Linked DNA regions of Prochlorococcus marinus str. MIT 1013. Each later gene encodes a partner of the first gene's protein in a complex. Links are inferred from orthologs where the notes say so. Each region holds a gene or a part of one and is shown in the gene's direction. Other genes may lie near its edges.

The links. The genes of interacting proteins can lie anywhere in the genome.
Region 2: the proteins of O5633_RS10195 (region 1) and O5633_RS09580 are in contact, whole or in part, in a cryo-EM structure (PDB 6ZJN), measured with the Thermus thermophilus proteins. The link is inferred for Prochlorococcus marinus str. MIT 1013 from one-to-one orthologs. Residues at the interface, in WP_096411116.1 of Thermus thermophilus: Glu45, Ser46, Asn48, Pro50, Ala51, Gly52, Glu53; in WP_223903221.1 of Thermus thermophilus: Met26, Thr27, Asn29, Gly31, Pro32, His34.

Annotation. Positions count from the first base shown.
Region 1 is NZ_CP114778.1:1,800,929-1,809,356, reverse strand. What follows is about bases 5,489-8,428. They hold O5633_RS10195 (NAD(P)H-quinone oxidoreductase subunit 3), read left to right. Parts: upstream 5,489-6,747; coding sequence 6,748-7,110; downstream 7,111-8,428. Other genes in these bases: O5633_RS10180 (gluconeogenesis factor YvcK family protein), read right to left, coding at 8,400-8,428; O5633_RS10185 (NAD(P)H-quinone oxidoreductase subunit J), read left to right, coding at 7,877-8,398; nuoB (NADH-quinone oxidoreductase subunit NuoB), read left to right, coding at 7,101-7,859; O5633_RS10200 (rubredoxin), read right to left, coding at 6,238-6,591; O5633_RS10205 (photosynthesis system II assembly factor Ycf48), read right to left, coding at 5,489-6,241. Also shown: O5633_RS10240 (ATP-dependent helicase), read left to right, coding at 1-19; O5633_RS10235 (CCA tRNA nucleotidyltransferase), read left to right, coding at 66-1,322; selenide, water dikinase SelD, read right to left, coding at 1,338-3,518; mtnP (S-methyl-5'-thioadenosine phosphorylase), read left to right, coding at 3,504-4,436; O5633_RS10220 (photosystem II reaction center protein J), read right to left, coding at 4,510-4,707; O5633_RS10215 (photosystem II reaction center protein L), read right to left, coding at 4,719-4,838; psbE (cytochrome b559 subunit alpha), read right to left, coding at 4,868-5,116; more of O5633_RS10205, read right to left, coding at 5,225-5,488. UniProt on the Escherichia coli protein: NDH-1 shuttles electrons from NADH, via FMN and iron-sulfur (Fe-S) centers, to quinones in the respiratory chain. The immediate electron acceptor for the enzyme in this species is believed to be ubiquinone.
Region 2 is NZ_CP114778.1:1,682,426-1,687,021, forward strand. The notes cover bases 1-2,814. They hold O5633_RS09580 (NAD(P)H-quinone oxidoreductase subunit H), read left to right. Parts: upstream 1-722; coding sequence 723-1,907; downstream 1,908-2,814. Other genes in these bases: rsmH (16S rRNA (cytosine(1402)-N(4))-methyltransferase RsmH), read right to left, coding at 1-681; O5633_RS09585 (acyl-CoA thioesterase), read left to right, coding at 1,913-2,365; O5633_RS09590 (AMP-binding protein), read right to left, coding at 2,362-2,814. In the rest of the region: more of O5633_RS09590, read right to left, coding at 2,815-3,597; O5633_RS09595 (o-succinylbenzoate synthase), read right to left, coding at 3,594-4,565; menA (2-carboxy-1,4-naphthoquinone phytyltransferase), read right to left, coding at 4,585-4,596.

The DNA of each region.
Region 1 (8,428 bases):
ATTGAAATTAATAGATTAGTAAAATTCAAACAAGACATGTTAATCAATTAAAAATTATATCTATCATGGAATTATTTGATAAATATAAAATTGAAAAAGAGATACAAGAATTACCCAATGGAATCTTATCTATTCTATTAGATGTAGCAATCTCAGTTAATATAAATTCAATAGCGATAGTTGGAGGAGTTGTTAGAGACTTAATAAAAATTTCTAAAAATAAAGATTATAAAATTATCTTTAATGATCTAGATTTAATCATAGAAGGCGAGACATCAATCTATGTAAAAAAATTGCAAAAAGTTCTTGGGCCAGAAAGAGTAAAAATCATACGCAATAACACAACTTATAAAACCTCAGAAATAACAATTAATGGCATAAAAGTTGATATTGCATCTGCTCGTCAAGAAACTTACCCTATACCTGGAGAAAATCCATTAGTCGAATCATCAACTATCAAAGAGGATCTAATTAGAAGAGACTTCAATATAAATGCTATGGCAATTGAACTGAAAGATAATAGGCTAATAGATTTATTTTCAGGATTAGATGCAATAAATAACAAGGAAATGGACTTTTTACATGAATCAAGCGTTCTAGAAGACCCAACTAGAATTATTAGAGCTTCTCGCTATTCAGCCAAGTTAGATTTTCGTCTATCAAATCAAGCCTTAAGACAAATAAAAGATACTATAAATCGTTGGCCTTGGAATTGGCATATTGGAGATAAAGCTGATTTAGCACCTTCAGCATTATCAATAAGATTAAAAATGGAACTCGTATTGCTTTTAAAAAGTAAGTATTGGAAAAATGCATTAAAAAATCTACAAGATTGGGGAGGATTAACAATATTAGATTCGAGGTTACAGAATGATCAAAGACTTATCGAAAAAATATTCATTGCAAAGAAGTCAAACATTGAACCTCTAACAGCATTAGTTTATGAATCTAAAGACCCTATTTATCTTGCTAAAAGATTAAACTTAGATCAACAACAAAAAGAAATAATAGAAGGAGCCTTTAAGTTAAGCAAATATCTTGAAAATCTAACAGCTAATAATTTATATAAAAAGTGGTCCCCATCCAAGTGGACAATTTTTCTAGAGGAAATAAATGCTAATGAATCTTCATTCATACTTGAAATATACAAAGAAAACCCTCTAAAAGAATACTTAAAATCTTGGCTATACAATTGGAAGGATATAGAGTCTCCAATAAAAGGAGAGGATTTAATAGCTAAAGGTTGGACACCTGGACCAGAAATAGGAATTGAAATAAAACGACAAAGAATGAAATTAATTGATAAAAAAAGTCTTTCCTGAATTATTAATAAGTATCTATTCAGAAACAAACCCAATTCGAATCCAAGGTCCTTTCTCTATTAGTTTTTCTGAATGAATCGATGGGCAACTAACAACCAAAGGTCCACATGTTTGTGGGTCTACTAAAATTTTTAGCATAGCATTATAAAGCGATTTATTAGGAACAAAATCATTGGAGACAAGCTCAAATCTCAAGTTTTTATCTCCATCAATATTTTTTAAAAAAACCTGATTTGAAGAGGCTAAAGTACTTTCATAACCCTTTTCTAAAAGTTCTTTAACTCCATCATATATAGGTATATGATCTAGCTCAAGAATAATTTTTAAGGGTTCTATGTTCATCTTTAATCGATCACTATTTGTAGATTCCAACATTTCAGATAAATGACCTAGCAAACCAAAACCAGTGATATCAGTACATGCATTTACAATTTTTGAGTTTGAATTTATATTTGTTAATTGATAAATAAAATCAACTAAATAATGCTGACTTTTATTCATTTCTTTTAAAACAGAATCAAGTACATAAGGTTTTACTTGGCTATTCATAAATGCAGAAAATATTATTCCAGTACCTAACGAACGACTAATTAGAATTTGATCTCCCTTTTTCATTCCTCCCTTAGACCAAAAATATTTTTTATCATCAATAACTCCGTTAACAGTTAACGAGCCTTCAATTCCTAGAGAGAATGGCTCTTTAGATGTTTTTCTTGATTCTAATGTATGTCCACCTATAAGTTTCGCCCCCTGAATAGATAAAGCAGAATTGATACCTTCCAATACTTGAAATAATAACTCTTGCTGTAAATCATTAGGTAAGGATGGCAATTTCACAACAGATTGTGCAGAGATCACAGATCCTCCGCATGCCCAAATATCAGAGCAAGAATGAAAAGCCAAAAGCCTTCCATTTAGCCATGTATCACTAATTAAAGAAGGGAATCCATCTACACTTTGTATTAAAGTCTTACAAGAATTTAATATTCCTATATCAATAGAATCATCTTTTGGAGATTCTATTAAATCTAATTTTTTTAATGCTGAGCTTAATGGGGTAAATGGTAATTTTGCTGCACAACCTCTACATTTAATCATCTCCTTTTCCGCAAGCATTTCTGTATTTATATCTTGAATAAAATGAAATTTCGAGACAAATTTTTTATCAATTGATTCTTTTAATCTTGATAGAAAATCAAAAGGGCCAATAATCACTTCACCCCAAGAAATAAAAGCTTTGGATTTCATGTTTATATAGTTGATATCTAAAAGTTGTATTGCTTTTCGTTGAGGTTTCCATTCCTTAAGTTTTAAACCTTTACTGATTCTCTCTAAATTCTTTGCCAATGGTTTTGCTGAGCGAACAGCCCATACTCCAGAAGAAGGGCGGGGATGATCCTTAATAACTCCACAATCTCCTACGGCAAATAACCCTGGATAATTAAGGACTTGAAGAGTTTTTTTTGTTAATATCCTCCCATTTTCATCTATAGGAAAACCACTATCTTTTATCCATTCAAATGATTTATTACCAGTACATATTAATGTTGGGTATAAAACAGATGGGTCCTTTTTTATGATCTGAATCTTTAAATCTTTTAATTTTTTTAATAGATTTTTACTAAATTTTCTTCGAGATTTAACTTTTAATATAATTGATCTTTCTGGCCATCTTTTTCTTAAAGAAAAAGCTATTTCTATCCCAGCGAATCCGCCACCAATAATTACAAATGGTTTAGCAGAAGAATTATCCTTGTGAATATCTTGATCGACAATAAATTTATAAGACTCAGAAAAAGGTTTAATGGGAACAGCTAAATCTTTATCCCATGCAATTTCAGATTTAGAATTGAAGTTAGTTTTTGTTCCTATATTCATAGATAATAAAGAATATTCAATTTCTGGGCGTCCTGATAAAAGTAAGTTTTTTTTCTTAAGGTCAATCCCCTCAATTTCTGCCATCACAAATGAAACTCCTGCTTTTGAAGCGAGATTCCTCAAATCAATTAGTATTTCATCAATCTTGTATTTACCTGCTATGACACCTGGAAACATCCCAGAATAAATAGTAGTACTTGATTTATTGACTAAAGTAATCATTCCAGCAGGCTTCAATTTTGGATTCATTGCCCATCGAAGCATCACAAGGGCATGAGTATGACCACCACCAGCAAGAACGAGATGATCACTGAACATGATTTTTTGAATATTTCTGGAACACAATCAGATACCTATGATTTCAAAGAAGCTAGATTAGGAATTATTGGCGGAAGCGGACTATATAAGATAGAAAATCTTAAAAACATAGTCGAATTAAGCTTAGACACTCCCTATGGAAAGCCTTCTAATAAATTACTAATAGGCAATCTATTTGGAATAGAGATTGTTTTTCTAGCTCGCCATGGAGAGAAACATACCTTAAATCCAAGTGAAATTCCATATAAAGCAAATATCTGGGCTATGCGTTATCTAAATGTTAGATGGTTGATATCAGCATCAGCTGTGGGTTCATTAAAAGAAAATATCAAACCTTGCGACATTGTTATACCTGATCAATTTATTGATCGAACTCATCAAAGGCCATTGACCTTTTTCAACAATGGAGTTGTAGCTCACATAAGCATGGCAAATCCATTTTGCGAAATTCTTTCTCAAATACTGTCGCAAGAAATAGAAAAACTTTTAACCAAAGAAAAAAGCATGCATATTGGAGGAACATATCTTGCTATGGAAGGGCCAGCATTTTCAACAAAAGCAGAATCAAAATTATATAGAGATTGGGGATGCTCAGTCATAGGCATGACAAACCATACGGAAGCCAGATTAGCAAAAGAAGCCGAAATCGCTTATTCAAGCCTTTCCATGGTTACTGATTATGATTGCTGGAATCAAAATTGCGAAAATGTATCTGTCGAGATGGTCATTGAGAATCTTCAGGAAAATGCAAATTTTGCAAAATTAATAATATCTGCTGCCGCCAAAAGAATCTCATCATTAAGGCCTTCAAGCTCTTTTCATAATGCATTAAAAAATGCGCTAGTCACTCCAAAAGAGCATGTACCAAATACAACTAAAAACAAGATCAAATTATTTACAGATAAATATTGGCTTTAAAAAAAACCAACCGACATTTAATGCCAGTTGGTTTTAAAGTTATTTCAAATAAATAGTATTTTTCTAGTTAAAACTAACCAGCGTTACCAATACCAGTGTATGAACCATAAAAGAAAATACCAAGAACAAAAATAACAGCTGTTCCACCTGCAGTAGCCACTAACCATAAAGGAAGTGCTCCCTCTGTCCACCGTCTTTGCCAGGAGACTGCAGGCATACCATTTGGCAGACGATCTCCTGCTCGCCCATCAGGTCCTTTTAATTTGCTCATGATAAAGAGATTTAGTTAAAGAAGTAACTGGAAAAAAGAATTCCCATTACAAAAACAAGTAAGAGTCCAAGATAAAGACTTGTTCGGTTTAATTCAACCGGAACTTTATTTGGATTTGGATTGACTTGCATGGATAAAAAAGCAATCAGATGAAATTTGGTTATTTCAGACGCGTGTCAAGTTCAGCCTTGGAATCAAAGCGCTGAACAACAACAGGAGCTTTGCTTTCTCCAGCCTGAAAATACGTATCTGGTCTAGGAGTTCCAAAAGCGTCGTAGGCAAGCCCAGAAGACACAAATAGGAATCCTGCCACGAAGATCGCAGGAAGTGCCACAGCATGGATAATCCAATAGCGGACACTAGTAATGATCTCAAAAAACGGGCGTTCCCCGGTAGAGCCGGCAGCCATAGCCTCACTTAATCAGCTCAGTGATCTTATCAAGCGAAATCAAAAGAAACGATCTCTGTTGCAAGGTGGTTACACAGAGTCATGGAAATCATAGAATTTTTGATGATTTCAACCATTCCAACGCAATAAATTTCCCCTTTCTCCAAAAACAAATCCCTTAGGATTGACACTATTTGAATCGTCCACAAATAGAATTCTTATGAAATTAGTAGGAACAGATTCACCAACAGGGTCTTTCTCCCAAGTTTTTCCATCATCATTGCTCACTAATAAAGTTCCGTTTCCTCCAGCTGCCCAAATCGACTTAGATGGATCCCAAACAAGATCTTGATAGTTATACCCGTTGACGATTGGGATTATGGGTTTTGACCAGGAGTCGATATCATCCGAATCTGCATTAAACCTGATTTCAGCTCCTCTAGAAAGCATCCATAGATCACCATTTGGCTGCTCACCAACGCTCTGAACTCTCTTACTACTTGCTCTTTGATGAGGGCTCCATGACTCCTGACCTGGACTTAATACTGAGAAGAAGTTACCAAGACTACTTACACTTATATAACCACCATTATTTGTGCGTCTTAATTCTCTTATGCCTCCAGAGCCTGAAGTATCAACAACTATTGCTTCCCAATTCTCACCAGCATCAGTTGTTTTATAAATTGCTCCAGCAGTAGTTGCCAACTCAGCAGAATCATTATCAATTGTTGTTATCAAATATGGATCTCCAGGCAACTTATTTCCCAAATCGAGACGAGTCCAATTTTTCCCTCCATCAGTTGTGTGAAGAATCAATCCTGGTTGACCTGCAATCCAACCTTCTGGGCCTTTAAAATCAACGCTTATTAGACGAAAGTTACCTTCGCTTGGGATATCTAAATTTCTTTCTTTCCAGGTAATTCCGCCATCATTTGTCTCTAGAATTAACCTATTGGTGCCAACTAAAAACCCATTTTTGTCATCAACAAAGTCAGCATCTAGAGGATTTGCCTCAGTATCTAGGTCGACTTGTGTCCAAGGGCTTGATGAGCCAATGGATGCATTACTAACAGTACAACCACTAAGAGCTACTCCTACTATTAAGACAAGGGTCAAATTAATGACATTTGAAAACAGACGTTTCATTTCAAAGAATAAAGAGAGAGAAAACAGGCAGCAGCTAAAGCCAGGCTTCCAAAAATAAGAACGTTTTTCTGGCCTGAAGGAAGTTTATTAAATCCAAAGCCATATGTAAGGTTTTCTTCAAATCCACTAGGCTTTGATTTAGGTCCAATATCCTTGTATCCAACAAATCCTACTCGACAGACTGGACATCTGAACTTCTCTCTATCTATATCTAAGAATGCAGTTCCTGGCTCAATATTAAGCTTCTTTATACCCTCATCAGGATCATAAATAAAACCACAGCTAATACATTCGAAGCGATTTGCTTTTGGATCAAATTCCTCGGTTGAGTTTTTTGGTGCAAATGAAATAACTTGGTTTTGTTTTTCATCAGAATTGAAATCTTCCAAAGGATTTGTTTCTGTTTTGTTGTCTTTACTCACAGTTTTCACTTTCACACATAACAACTCTATGGCACTAATCTAGAAAATGACTGTCAAACTGATATTGAAATCAGTAATTCATTCATGTTTACCCTTCAGGGTTATGAGTATTTTTTAGGATTTCTTCTTATTTCTGGAGCAGTTCCTATTCTTGCGCTCACAACAAATAAGCTAATTTCTCCTAGCAGTAAAGCAGGAGAAAGACAGCTTACATATGAATCTGGCATGGAACCAATTGGGGGAGCATGGATCCAATTTAATATTCGTTACTACATGTTTGCTCTTGTTTTCGTTATATTTGACGTCGAAACGGTGTTCCTTTACCCATGGGCAGTTGCATTTAACAAACTTGGGTTATTAGCATTTATTGAAGCACTTGTTTTCATCACAATATTGGTTGTTGCATTAGCATATGCATGGAGAAAAGGTGCCCTTGAATGGAGTTGAATCCTTTGAACAATTTGAATAAATCTCCCTCTTCTGAAGCCGCAAGAAACCTTAGAGAAGCTTCTTGTGGCCCGGTGGCAACGCCAACAGTAACAAATGATTTAAGCGAAAACATAATCCTTACTAGCCTTGAAGATCTTCACAACTGGGCGAGATTAAGCAGTCTTTGGCCTCTTCTTTATGGAACTGCTTGCTGTTTTATTGAATTTGCGGCTTTAATTGGATCTCGATTTGATTTTGATAGATTTGGATTAGTACCTAGAAGTTCTCCTAGGCAAGCAGATCTACTAATAGTTGCAGGTACTGTAACTATGAAAATGGCACCCGCCCTTGTAAGACTATATGAGCAAATGCCTGATCCGAAATACGTAATTGCTATGGGAGCTTGCACTATTACTGGTGGCATGTTCAGCGCAGATTCAACTACGGCAGTTCGAGGTGTTGACAAATTAATACCAGTTGATCTTTACCTTCCTGGCTGTCCTCCAAGACCAGAAGCAATATTTGATGCTGTGATCAAATTAAGAAAAAAAGTTGCCAACGAATCTATCTCTGAAAGATCAAAGATCACTCAAACTCATCGTTATTTAACTATTCCTCATAGGATGAAGAGAGCAGAGTCAAAAGTTAATGGACAATATCTAAATGCAAAATCCCAACTAATTGCATTAAATCCTTCCTTATCTGAAAAATTTGATCAATCATTAAAAGAGGTTCAAAAAATATCTGAAGAACTTTCAAGCAATTAAGCATCTCTTATAAAAAAATGACAAACGATTCAGAAATTGTAGTAGAAGAAAAAATCTCAGGTCCAATAAGCGTTTGGCTTTCTAAAAATGGATTTGACCACATTCCTCTCCAAGATGATCACTTAGGAGTTGAAATAATAAAAATTACGCCAAGCAATCTTTTATCAATAGTTGAAGCGTTAAAAAATGATGGGTTTAATTACCTTCAATGCCAGGGTGGATACGATGAAGGTCCTGGTTTAAATATTGTTTGTTTTTATAATTTAATAGAAATGAGTGAATTTAAAAAAGATTTTTCACCTCGCGAAGTAAGATTAAAAGTATTCCTAACTCGAAATGGGGACTTAACTGTTCCTAGTTTATACGGTCTTTTCAGAGGAGCAGATTGGCAAGAAAGAGAAACATTCGATATGTATGGTATCAACTTCACAGGCCACCCTCATCCTAAAAGACTTTTAATGCCTGAAGATTGGAAAGGATGGCCACTTAGGAAGGACTATGTTCAGCCAGATTTTTATGAAATGCAAGATGCATACTGATTTATTTCCCTTTTTTGTATCTTCTATAAA
Region 2 (4,596 bases), 120 kb from region 1 along the record:
TTCCAATTCATTATTAACAGCTATTCTTAAAGCCTGAAAAGTTCTAGTTGAAGGATGAATTCTGCCATGTCTTTGCTTGGGTGGAAAACAACCGGCAATTGCATAAGAAAGAGCTTGAGTTCCATTGTATGCTCCATTTTCTGCAAGATCATTTTTGATTTTTCTTGCAATACGTCTAGAACGTTTTTCTTCTCCTAAGTTATATATTAAATTTGCTAAATCCTGTTCAGATAGAGTGTCAATAAGTTCGGCTGCACTTAGACCTTTCTCAGGATTCATTCTCATGTCTACCGGACCATCTAAACGAAAGCTAAAACCTCGTGAAGGCTCATCAAGTTGATGACTACTAACTCCAAGATCCGCTAAGACGCAAATGGCTTGTTTGTTAAGTGAAAAGTCTGCGAAGTTTGTAGAGATTATTTCTATTCGTGTGCCGAACTTTATTAATCTTTTTGATGCTGCTTCTCTAGCTATTGGATCTTGATCAATCCCAATAATTTTGATTCCTGGGAAATTCTCTAGTATTTGAGCTGAATGCCCCCCTCCTCCAATGGTGGCATCAATAATTAATCCTTGTTTTGTTAATTCACTTGGTAATTCCTTTAGTGATTGAATTATTTCTTTCCCCATTATTGGGACATGATTAAAGTTAGAACTTGAACTAATTGGCCCTTCTTTCATAAGTTTTCACTAGTATTTAGACATTGCTTTGGTTGGGCCCAATGACGCAGCTTGAAACGCGTACGGAGCCAATGGTGGTCAACTTTGGGCCACATCATCCATCAATGCATGGGGTATTGCGATTGGTCGTAACCCTTGATGGAGAGGATGTTGTTGATTGTGAACCAGTTATTGGTTACTTGCACAGAGGGATGGAGAAAATTGCTGAGAATAGAACAAACGTTATGTTTGTTCCTTACGTGAGTCGCATGGATTATGCGGCTGGTATGTTTTACGAAGCCATTGTTGTTAATGCTCCTGAGCGTTTAGCAAATATAAAGGTACCTAAGAGAGCAAGTTATATCAGAGTGATAATGCTTGAGTTGAATAGGATCGCTAATCATTTGTTATGGTTAGGCCCATTTTTGGCTGATGTAGGGGCTCAAACTCCTTTCTTCTATATTTTTAGAGAAAGAGAGATGATTTACGATTTATGGGAGGCTGCAACTGGTCAAAGATTGATTAATAATAATTATTTTCGTATTGGTGGCGTTGCATGTGATTTGCCTTGGGGTTGGTTAGAAAAATGCAAAGATTTTTGTGATTGGTTTGGTCCGAAGATTGATGAGTACGAAAAATTGATAACTAATAACCCTATCTTTCGTAGACGTATAGAAGGTTTAGGTGTGATTGGAAAAGAGCAAGCGATTAACTGGAGTCTTTCTGGTCCAATGCTTCGGGCTGCAGGTGTTCCATGGGATTTGAGAAAGGTAGATCATTATGAATGTTATGACGATTTTGAATGGGATATTGCATGGGAGAAAGAGGGGGATTGTTATGCAAGATATAGAGTTCGTATTGAAGAAATGAGACAGTCTTTAAAAATATTGCGACAAGCTTGTGAGATGATTCCAGGGGGGGCAACAGAAAATCTTGAGGCAAAAAGGACAGTTGAGGAAAAAAAAGGTGATATGTCAGGCTTTGATTATCAATATGTCGCTAAGAAGGTTGCACCTACTTTTAAGATTCCTAATGGTGAATTATATACACGCCTTGAGTCTGGGAAAGGAGAGATAGGAGTATTTATTCAAGGTAATAATGATGTAACTCCTTGGCGGTTTAAAATTAGAGCGGCTGATTCTAATAATTTGCAGATACTTCCTCACATACTGAAGGGAGCTAAGGTCGCTGACATAATGGCTATCTTAGGTTCTATTGATGTGATTATGGGTTCTGTTGATAGATAGGTTCTTTGGAAAAGCGTCATCCTAGAGAATGGTTATGTTTGAAAAGAACCGTTCGTTTTGGTGAGACAGATGCTGCCGGCGTGGTGCATTTTCTTGAATTATTCAGATGGTGTCATGAAACTTGGGAAGCAAGTTTAAAAAAATATGGAGTAGTTTTACAAGAAATTTTTCCCACAAACCAAATCAATACAAGCCAACTGGATGTAGCGTTGCCAGTAGTTCATTGTGAAGCAAATTATTTTCAACCACTTTATGTTGGAGATATTATCAATATCGAACTAAATCCAGAGAAGATAAATGACTCTTCATTTGTACTTCGATTTAAATTAAAAAAAAATGGTGAGAAAATCGGCATGGTAAATATTAAACATGTATCGATAAATCCAATTACTAGAGACATATGTGCATTATCTAAGCAAATAAATTTGTGGCTTCATGAATCTAGTTTGAGTTTTTAGTTAATAGGTCTATTAAAGGCTATCCAATCTTGCCATTTTTTTATTTCCCATTTTTTATTGATATTTCTTGAAAGTTTTGGACAATCGTACCAGTTCAGTGGCTTTTTGGATGGTTGCCAGTCTTCAATGAGATCAGTCAGAAGAGAGATAATTGGATATTTGTTGATTCCTTTTTCTTTGAATTTAGTTAAGGCAACTAAACGTTGTCCCCATTTCTTATCACTAACTCCTACTACAAAAATGTCTTTAATTGGGATTTGATTTTTCGAGATTAATTTCATTAATTCCATTTCGATATCTTCTGGGAAAATAGTTTCACCACCAGAATTTATAGCTGAATCTCTTCTGCCTAGGATTTGTATTGCTTTTCTATTGTCGAGAGTGATGTATTGCGCTAAATCGCCTGCTTCCCACCATCCATTTGCGTCTGTAATTGATTCGAATTTATCATTTTTCCATTTTGAAGTTGCAATCCTACTAGTTTTAATCTTAAGGGAATTTCTTTTGCTGATTTCTATCTCAACATCTTCGAGAGGGAACCCAACACTATTACTTCCTTTTAAAAAATCTTTGGGACTTAGGCAAGTCACCATTGCAACAGTTTCGGTAGCCCCATAGCAAGGAGCTAGATTAATAGACTTTCTTCGCGCTTTGTCAGCAAGATCTGTGGAGATCAAAGCCCCTCCAACCCAGATTATAGCTAGAGATTGAAGCCATTTTAAACCATCAGAATTATCAATCAAAGACGATAATTGAGTTGGAACTAGGGATGTGATCAATGGACGTCTATATTTATGAGTTAATGCTTCACTAAACTGCTTAAGTTGAAGTGGTTTATGCATTAAAGAAGGTGAAATCCAGTGATACTCCGATCGCCACGTGTGATGTCTCCACCAAGGCATGAAACCACTTATATGATGTAAAGGTAGTGAATTGAGAATGATGCACTCATTTGGCTTAAGGCCATGATTCTTTAACCAATTTCCAGTTGCCAAAGCCGAATTAGTTAGATTTTTAATTGATTGTAAACAAAGATTTGGTCCTCCAATGCTCCCCCCACTTGAAATGATTATTCCTTTTCCTTCAGGTACAGTTGACGATGTGGGAATTTTCGTTTGATCTTTTGGAGGTGCTAGATATACCCAGTTGTGCTTTTCAAAATTGTTCAAAATTTCTTTTGAACATTCCAGGTTTTTTTCAGGAATACATTTTACAACTGCAATTTTGCTCATACGGCTTCCCAGACTAATTTTGGATTGTTGTTAAAGAGTGGGCCTTTGGGGCACCATCCAGGTGCAAGTCCAGGTGCACAAGGATTTCCCCCTTTGATTTGCCTGGCAGCGAGGTGATTAATCCATCTTCTCCCAATACCAGTTTCAAAAGCTGTGCTTATAACTGTTTGACTATCTTTTTGTTCTATTTCTTTTAACAGTAATCTAGGATCACCATCTAATGCAGGGCGACGTATTTGCCAACTTTTCCATGTTTTTCGTAAATATGGAAATTCAACCAAAGATTCATCTAGTGCGATTGGAATTTGATTAGCTAATGAAAATAAACCTTCAATATCTTTTGATGGGAGTGGCTGTTCAATCCATTCCAAACGAGGTTCGTTTTTAAGTTCGTTAATCCATTCTTGTGCTTTTTCGCGACTCCATCCTCCATTGGGATCAATTCTAAGTTTAAAATTCTTTGGTAAAATATCTAAGATTTTTTGTAATGTTTTCTCTTCCTTAAAGTTATTTGCTTGGTGAGATACTTTCCATTTTATTGTACAAAAACTTTTCTTGTCATTTGATACCTCTACATATTTAACTATTGACTCTAATGGATCAATATCTGTAGGTAAAAGATAAGCTGATTTTGCGATGTCAAAGCCTTCAAAATTTAACTTGCTTTTAGTGAGATTTTCTAAATCGGCTAAGCAGCTTCCTAATCCGAAAGCAAGTGCTCCTGGTAATTCACATAAATAATTTTCTATTGAATCTTTTGTAGTTTTTCTTCCAATAAAATCAAGACTTTGGATACTTTTTTGTAATTCCTTTTTCTCAATAGGTGATACTTCACCCCATCCGTAATTCCCGTCTGAGTCTTTTATTTGCAACAACAAACCTACCTTGTTATGAATACTTCCTTGCGAGGTTTTTAACTTTCGTGTTAGTTGAAATGAAAATGGCTTGATATTAATTATTAATTTCATGATTCAACAAAATCAAAAATTAATTATAAAG